Regions from separate parts of the Brevundimonas sp. MEB006b genome, predicted to be linked through region 2. Evidence: riboswitches for the same ligand, from Rfam matches in the RefSeq annotation. Region 2 holds a riboswitch; the other holds the start of a gene.
What was found. Region 2 has a riboswitch for cobalamin ahead of QRN13_RS13010 (DUF1852 domain-containing protein). Riboswitches for the same ligand answer to the same signal wherever they lie in the genome.
Positions count from the first base shown of each region.

Region 1: it holds a riboswitch for cobalamin, as region 2 does, so the genes downstream of both, QRN13_RS01120 (TonB-dependent receptor plug domain-containing protein) here and QRN13_RS13010 (DUF1852 domain-containing protein) in region 2, are expected to answer to the same signal.

Region 1 covers NZ_JARVRL010000001.1:234,126-238,511, forward strand. Annotated here, with positions in the region: gene mutS (DNA mismatch repair protein MutS) at 1-2,094, opposite strand, end outside; cobalamin riboswitch at 2,223-2,430, shown strand; gene QRN13_RS01120 (TonB-dependent receptor plug domain-containing protein) at 2,577-4,386, shown strand, end outside; gene QRN13_RS01125 (aldo/keto reductase) at 4,384-4,386, opposite strand, start outside.
Region 2 covers NZ_JARVRL010000009.1:790-5,175, forward strand. Annotated here, with positions in the region: gene QRN13_RS13000 (acyl-CoA thioesterase) at 1-288, opposite strand, end outside; gene QRN13_RS13005 (methionine synthase) at 285-1,346, opposite strand; gene QRN13_RS13010 (DUF1852 domain-containing protein) at 1,376-2,362, opposite strand; cobalamin riboswitch at 2,471-2,678, opposite strand; gene QRN13_RS13015 (hypothetical protein) at 3,071-3,409, shown strand; gene QRN13_RS13020 (DUF1810 domain-containing protein) at 3,406-3,846, shown strand; gene QRN13_RS13025 (SOS response-associated peptidase) at 3,872-4,386, opposite strand, start outside.

The DNA of each region.
Region 1 (4,386 bases), on a different contig from region 2:
GATGGCGGCGGTCTCAACCATCTCCATCATGAAGGTGGAGCGGCCGCGCGCCAGATCGTCGCCGGCGCCGACGCGGCTGAATAGCCGGTCCACCACGCCCAGCCGCATCGACCGCGCGGGCACAAAGGCGCCCGCCTGGGCGAGGATGACCAGAAGCGCGTTCTGGCGCAGGAAGGTCGATTTACCCGCCATGTTCGGGCCGGTGACGATGGCCAGGCGCGATCCGTCCTGGCCCGACCCGTCCAGCCGGGCGTTGTTGGGGGTGTAGGGATCGCCGCCCGCCTTGACCGCCGCCTCCACGACGGGGTGGCGGCCGGCCTCGACGCAGAAGGCCAAGGTGTCGTCCACCACGGGCCGGGTCGCGCCGACCTCCTGGGCCCATTCGGCGAGAGCCGCATGGGCGTCCAGTTCGGCCAAGGCCTCGGCGACGGCCTGAAGCGGCTGGGCCAGGCGGGCGGCCTCGCGTCGCCAGCCCTCGAAGGTTTCGCCCTCGATGGCCAGGGCGCGGTGACCGGCCTGGCTGATCTTGGCGTCCAGTTCCGACAGTTCGACGGTGGTGAACCGGACCTGGCTGGCCAGGGTCTGGCGGTGGATGAAGGGGCTGTCGGGACCGGCGCGCAGCAGGCCCTCGGCGGCCTTGGCGCTGGTCTCCAGGAAATAGCCCAGGACGGCGTTATGCTTGATCTTGAAGGGCACGCCGGACTCGGCGACGGCGCGGGCTTCCAGGTCGGCGACCACGCGGCGGCTGTCGTCGCGCAGGGTGCGGGCGGCGTCCAGTTCGGGACGATAGTCGGGGCGCACATAGCCGCCGTCGCGCGCCAGATGTGACGGCTCGTCCACCAGACCGTCGATCAGGTCGGCCTTCAGTCGTGAGACGTCGGGCGACAGGGTCAGGCGGTCAAGCGCCGAGGCGATGCGGCGCGGCTGGCCGGTTAGAGGATCGACCTGACCCACGAACAGGCCGGCGACACCCTCGGCGATCGACAGGCCGATGCGCACGGCCGCCAGGTCGCGCGGTCCGCCACGCCCAAGCGCCAGCCTTCCGACGGCGCGGGCGATGTCGGAGGAGGCCTTCAGCGCGTCGCGCAGGTCTCGCCTCAGATCGCGCCGTTCCAGCAGCCATTCGACGGCGTCGAGTTGTTCGTTGATGGCCAGGGGATCGCGCAGCGGGCGGGCGATCCGTTCGGCCAAAGCCCGCGCGCCGCCCGAGGTGACGGTGCGGTCGATGCATGCCAGAAGCGACCCCTCGCGCTCGCCGCGCTGGGTGCGGTCGATCTCCAGACTGGTGCGGGTCGCCGGGTCGATGGCGAGAAAGCCGCTCTCGCCCAGACGGCGCGGCGGGGCCAGGGCGGGCACCTTGCCGGCCTGGGTGGTCTCCAGATAGGCGGCGATGAGGCCGAGCGCGGAGACCTCAGCCTCCTCGAAGGCGCCGAAGCCGTCCAGCGCCGAGACGCCGTACAGGCGTTCGACGCGGGCGCGCGCGGCCTGGGGTTCGGCGATGGCGCCAGCTAGCGCCTGGACCACGCCGCCCGATCCGTCCAGGGCGTCACGTGTCGCCTCGTCCGAATACATCCGGTCGGTGACCAGGACTTCGGACGGGCGGAAGGCGGCGAGCGCCGCGCCCAGATCCTCGATAGCGCAGGCGACAGAATCGACCGCGCCGGACGACAGTTCGACCACGGCGACGGCCGCCCGACCTTTACGCACCGCGACCGCCGCCAGACGATTGGAGCCGCGCGCGTCCAGCAGGCTGTCTTCGGTCAGGGTGCCGGGGGTGACGACCCGGACCACGCCGCGATGCACCACGGCCTTGCCGCCGCGCTTCTTGGCCTCGGCTGGGTCTTCCAGCTGTTCGCAGATGGCGACCTTGTGGCCGATGCGGATCAGGCGGGCGAGATAGCCCTCCATCGCATGGACCGGCACGCCGGCCATTGGAATGTCCTCGCCCTGATGCTTGCCCCGCTTGGTTAGGGTGATGCCGAGCGCCGCCGCCGCGACCTCGGCGTCCTTGAAGAACAGCTCGTAGAAGTCGCCCATGCGGAAGAACAGGATGGCGTCCGGCTGGCCCGCCTTGGCTGTCAGATATTGCGCCATGAACGGCGTCGCGCCTTCCAGCGAGGCGGCGATTTCCGGGGGATGCCCATTTTCGGGGAATTTGGCAGGCGCGTTCATGTGGCCACAGGGTGACGGATCGCGCCCGGCGGCTCAAGGCCGTTGACCGGCTCTTGCACAGGCTTGTCGGCCCTGCGATAGGCCCGTCAGGCGGTTAAGGGAACACGGTGTGACGCCGTGGCTGTGCCCGCAACTGTAGGCGGCGAGAGCGTCGTCCGTCCGGGGTTTCGATCCCGGCGCCACTGGGAAACTGGGAAGGCGAGGACGGCGGTTTACGACCCGCAAGCCAGGAGACCTGGCCGCCGACGTCGCTCGCTTCTGTCCGGGACCAGACAGCAGCGCGGTTTCTCCGTGGAAGCGACCCGACCTTGCGCCGTCCAGACCCCTAAGCGGTCTGGCGGGTCGGTTCGCTCATGACGGTCTCTCGCGCGCATTCGCGGGACCGAACACGGGGGTATCGCTCAATGAAGCGTTCCATTCTTCTCTCGACGGCCGCGATTGCGGTCACCTTCGCCGCGCCTGCCTTTGCCGAGGACGCGACCCAGCTGGACGAGGTGATCGTCACCGCCACCCGCATCCCGGCCATCGTCGCCGACACGCCCGGCGCCCGCGTCATCGACGCCAAGACCATCGAACAGCGCGGCGCGATCTTCGCCGCCGACATCCTGGCCGATGTGCCGGGCCTGTCGGTGACGCGTTCGGGCGCCTTTGGCGGCGTGGCCCAGGTGCGGATGCGCGGCGCGACGCCGGGCAAGACCCTGGTCCTGGTCGACGGCGCGCCGGTCAACGATGCGGCCGAGCCGAACGGAGCCTATGACTTCTCCAGCTTCGAACTGGCCGATATCGCGCGGATCGAAGTGCTCAGCGGGCCGCAGTCGTCGCTGTGGGGATCCGACGCCATCGGCGGCGTGATTTCGTTCACGACGCAAGAGATCGACGGCCTGCGCGCCGAGGCTGAGGCCGGCAGCTTCGACACCGTGCGCGGCCGCGTCTCGGCCGGGGTCGCCAACGAGACCTACGCCTTCAGCGCCTACGCCTCGCGCTTCGACACCGACGGCATTTCAGCGGCAGACGAGGCGGATGGCAACACCGAGGCCGACGGCTTCCGCAGCACGACGCTGGGCGCCAAGGGGCGATATGTCCTGTCCGATGCGGTCAAGGTCGATGGATCGGTGCGCTGGAACAAGTCCAAGGCCGATATCGACGGCTTCCCGGCGCCGAACTATGCGCTGGCCGACACCGCCGACACCCAGGAAAGCGAGCAGTGGTCGGGCTTTGGCCGGGTGACCGCCCAAGCGTTCGGCCTGAACCATCAGTTCAGCGTCTCGGCGTCGGATCTGGACCGCAACTCGGTCAGCGGCGGCTTCGGCTCGACCTTCACCGGCGACCGTCAGGCCTATCGCTGGCAGGCGAACGGTCAGGCGCAGGACATCGACTATGCGTTCGGCGTCGAGCGGAACGAGGCCTCGGCCGCTTTGTCGTCGGGCCTGTCGCGCGACCTGTCGATCTCCTCGGTGTTCGGCGTGGCCCAGTACGACGTCGGCGCGCTGAACCTGACCGGCGGACTGCGTTACGACGACACCGACGATTTTGGGTCGAAGACGACGGGGCGGGTCTCTGCGGCCTATGATCTGGCCGGCGGCTTCATCCTGTCGGGCGCCTACGGCACGGGCTTCAAGTCGCCGACGGTCAGCCAGGCGGTCTGCGACTTCTGCTTTGCGCCGCGGCCCTATCCCGAGCTGAAGCCGGAAACGGCCGACAGCGTCGAGATCGCCCTGGGCTGGGCCTCGGCCGACGGTCGGTTCGATGGGCGGGCGACCCTCTATCGCCTGAACGTCGAAGACCAGATCACCTATTCGGCCGGTCGCTATATCAACGTCGCCAAGACGCGTTCGGACGGGTTCGAGCTGGAAGGCCGCGCCCTGCTGGGCGGCGGGTTCGACCTGACCCTGGCCTATGCCTGGACCGACGCGACGGACCGCACGACGGGCGCGCGCCTGCTGCGCGTGCCGGAACACGCCGGTTCGGCGACCCTGGGCTGGACGGGCGACCGTCTGTCCGGCGCGCTGACGGTGCGGGCGGAAGGCGATCAGGACGATTCGGGCGGCTTCTCGACGGTGGCGCGCGACGGCTTCGTCACCGCCAATCTGAACGCGGCCTATGAACTGACCGACAAGGTCACCCTGACGGCGCGGATCGAGAACCTGGGCGACGAACACTATCAGCAGGTGTTCGGATACGGCGAGCCGGGACGGTCCGGCTATGTCGGGATCA
Region 2 (4,386 bases):
GCGGCGCTCGCCGCTGAGCAGGCTTTCGGCGTGCAGTTCGACTTCGACGCCTAAAGAGGAGCGCCCGATCCGAACGACGCGGCCGACCGTCTCGACCATCTCGCCGATCCGGGCCGGAGCCGCGAAATCGATCCGCTCGCATCCGGCCGTGACCACGGCCCGTCGCGCGTGACGGCTCGCGGCCAGAAAGGCGACCTTGTCGAGGTGGGCCAGACCAACCCCGCCGAACAGGGTGCCATGGTGGTTGGCGTCGCCGGGGAACACCATGTCGATCAGGCGAACCCTCACGGCTCGCACCTTTCCGCGCCGTAGTAGAGGTCGCGGGACAGTTCCTTGCGCACGATCTCGGCGCCGGCGCTCAAGGCGCGCAGCTTGCCATTAGCGACCCGGCGCGACAGGGGCGCCATGCCGCAGTTGGTGGCCGGATAGAGTTTATCGGCGTCCACGAACTGAAGCGCCTTGCGCAGGGTGTCGGCCACCGCTTCGGGCGTTTCGATCGTGTCGGTCGCGACGTCGATGGCGCCGACCATCACCTTCTTGCCCCGGATCAGTTCGATCAGATCCATCGGCACGCGCGAGTTCTGGGCCTCGAGCGAGATGATGTCGATGCTGGAGGTCCGAAGCTTGGGGAAGACCTCTTCATACTGCCGCCATTCCGAGCCGAGCGTCTTCTTCCAGTCGGTGTTGGCCTTGATGCCGTAGCCGTAGCAGATGTGGACCGCCGTTTCGCACCTCAGTCCCTCGGCCGCCTTCTCCAGGGTCGCCACGCCCCAGTCGTTCACCTCGTCGAAGAAGACGTTGAAGGCGGGCTCGTCGAACTGGACGATGTCGACGCCGGCGGCCTCCAGTTCGCGGGCCTCCTCATTGAGGATTTTGGCAAACTCCCAGGCCAGTTTTTCGCGACTGCCGTAATGGTCGTCATACAGGGTGTCGATCATCGTCATCGGCCCGGGCAAGGCCCATTTGATCGGCTGGTCGGTCTGGGCTCGCAGGAACTTGGCGTCCTCGACGAAGACCGATTTCGGACGGCTGACGGCGCCCACGACCACCGGGACGCTGGCGTCATAGCGATCGCGGATTCGCATGGTCTTGCGGTTCTCGAAATCGACGCCGTCGAGGTGTTCGATGAAGGTCGTGACGAAATGCTGGCGGGTCTGTTCGCCGTCGCTGACGATATCGATGCCGGCCCGGCGCTGATCGTCCAGCGACAGGCGCAGGGCGTCCTGTTTGGCCTCGATCAGGTCGTCGCCTTGCAGCTTCCAAGGCGACCAGAGCGTCTCGGGCTCGGCCAGCCAGACGGGTTTGGGCAGGCTGCCGGCGGTCGAGGTCGGGAGAAGGGTTTTCATGAGGGGAGACTCTGAAATCTGGAAACTGATCAGGCGGCGGCGAAGGCGGCCGACCATTGGTCGAGACGGGCGCGGTGCGGCTTGATGAACCGCTCCTCGACGAAACGGCCCTGCTCGACGGCCAGCCGACTGCGCTCGTCGCGGTCGTAGACGATGCGGGTCAGCGAATAGTCCTGCGCCTTCAGGCTGGGCTGATACTGCTCGGTCGCAGGGGAGTTGGCGTTGTAGATTTCGGGCCGATAGATCTTCTGGAAGGTCTCCATCGTGGCGATGGTGCTGGCCAGTTCGAGGCCGGTGTAGTCGCCGGTCAGGTCGCCGACATGGTACAGGGCGAACGGCGCGACGCTGCCCGGTGGCATGAAGTAGCGGACCTTCATCCCCATCTTCGCGAAATACCGATCGGTCGGCGAAAAGGCGTCGTTGTCGTATTCCAGGCCCAACACAGGATGGTCGAAGCCGGTGCGGTGATAGGTCTTGTTGCTGGAGACGCTGAGGCAGATGACCGGCGGCTTGGCGAAGTTGTCGCGATAGGCGCGCGACGCCAGAAAGTGCCGGAACAGCTTGCCGTGCAGATCGCCGAAATCGTCCGGCACGCCGCCGTTCGGGTGCGCCTTTAGGTGTTCGGGCAGGACTACGCTGAAATCGTAGTCACGGACATAGGAGGAGAAGTTGTTGCCCACGATCCCATCGATTCGCCGGTTCGTCTCCTTGTCGATGATCGTCGTCTGCAGGATTTCGATCAGCGGAAAGGCGTCGTCGCGCTCCGAGCAAAGGCTCATCTCGACCGAGACGATCTGAAGCTCCAGCGCATAGCGATCGCCCCTCGGATTGTCGTGGTGCGCCAGCGAGTTGAAGCGGTTGTCGATCATCCGCAGGGTGTTGCGCAGATTGTCCCGGCGGCTCTCGCCTCGCGCCAGGTTGGCGAAATTGGTGGTGATCCTCGTCGTCTCGGCGGGACGATAGTCTTCGTCGAGCGCGGTCCGCTTGATCCTGAAGGTGAAGTCGGTGCTCGCCATGGTCTCTGCCGTTGATGCTGTGGCGAGACAGCGGACAGGGACGCGCGACCGCTCGCGCGCAGTCGTCCCGTCGCGGCGTTCATGCGACCTGACCGGACACCCCGCCGGAGGACGTTATCTGTCGGGGCAGGTCTCCTGGCTCACGGGTCACGGCTTCGGGTCCGGCCTTCCCAACGTCCGAAGACGTCAGTGACACGAAATGGACCTTCGGCTCGCCGCTCACAGTTGCGGGGGCAGCGCCGGCATCACACCGGCTTCCCTCTTAGCTCCGCGTCGCCCGGAAGCGACGCGCAGAACCTCGACCGCCTCATGAGACGCGCACCCGACGCCGAAGTCAAGAAACCCATAAGGATATCCTTATGTCTTCTGCGGCTTGCAGCACCGCTCACGCTATTCAGCTTTCCGGGGTCACCGCTTCACGAGTATATCAAATATTGAACAGCATCTCTTTAGATCCCCGGTCTGCCATAGACGCCGCCGGGAAGTTCGTCGTTCGACAATACTGAGGCTGCGCGAAGGCACGGGCGAAGCGCACGAGTTGCTAGCTTGTGCGCTGATAACGATCACAAATCCTCGACGGTTTGGTGGAGATGAGGCGCCTTGGTTCAAAAAGTTTCTGTCAAGTCCGCAGATCGCGCTAGCCTAACTACTCATAGGCCTGGACCCTGTGGGCGGCGCCCATGCGGCCCGCTGCGCGTTAGCTCGACGATGACGCAGTCTCCCCGATACCCCACGACTCCAGACGGCCGCTATTTCGTGGTGCGAGGGCGGCTGTGGCGGTGCTCCAACCCAGCTTTGTCGGCGGAGGCGAGGGAAGAACTGGTACATGATCTGATGTCGGCGCGGCGGGCGGTGCGGACGGCGCTGGCGGCGGAGGATACAGACTCGCTGGCCGCAGCGCGGCGAAGCGTCGATAAGGCCAAGGTGGGACTGGGGGAGCGGGGGCCGGTTTGGTGGACCGACGGCTCACCGGATTTCAATCGACACATGGCGCGAAACACCCCCTATGCAGACTGGTTCACCAGTCTGGGCGAGGCGGGCGAATGACCCCAGCACTCGACCGTTTCGTCCTAGCTCAAGACCCCGTGTTCGAAACGGCGATGGCCGAGCTCGCGGCGGGTCGCAAGACAAGCCACTGGATGTGGTTCGTCTTCCCCCAGGCCCGGTCGTTGGGACGGTCTTCGACGGCTGCCTTCTATGGCATCGGATCGCTCGCGGAGGCGCAAGCCTATCTGCTGCATCCCGTTCTAGGGGCGCGTCTCATCCGCGCCGCCCAGAGCGCGACCACAGCGCCGGCGGCTTCGGTGCATCAGCTGTTCGGATCGCCCGATGACCTCAAATTCCGCTCGTCGATGACCCTGTTCGCCGCCGTGGCGGCCGACCCGACCGTGTTCGACGCGGCGCTCGTACGCTGGGGCCTTTCGCCTGATTCGTTGACCGCAGACCTTGTGTCGACCGCGAGGACAGGACCGGATCGTCTTTAAGCAATTGCCAGAGTTTTTACGCGGTTCAGGCGTCGATAACTGACAGAGCGCCGTCGGGCAGCGGGCGCTGAAGCGCCTTGGCCGTCTCCCACGGCGCCGTCATCCAGGCCTCGATCTCGTCGGGCTGTGTCAGGATCACCGGCATGGCCTTGGGGTGAACCGCGCCGACCTCCGCGTTGGGTTCGGTTGTCAGGAAGGCGAAGACGTCGATCGTCTCCATGCCGGTTTTAACCTTGCGCACGCTTGTGTGGGCCTGAAGGTGAATGCCGGCGAAGAAGGTTAGGGGCTCGGGGTCGTCCCCGGCCAATCTGAACCAGACGGGGCGGTATTTTCCGGCCGCGTCCCGGCCCGGCTCGCTGAAGGCTGTGAATGGGACCAGGCATCGAGATGCCGGCGACAGATGTGCGCGCCAATGGCTGGAGCGGGTGTTGCGGACGTTGGTCGTGCCGCTGTCGGGCTCAAACTCCAAGATCTTTTGAAAATCGACCTCGCCGCCCTTGGCGCGCAGCTTGTCGGCGCGCTTCGTCGCATTGTCGAAGA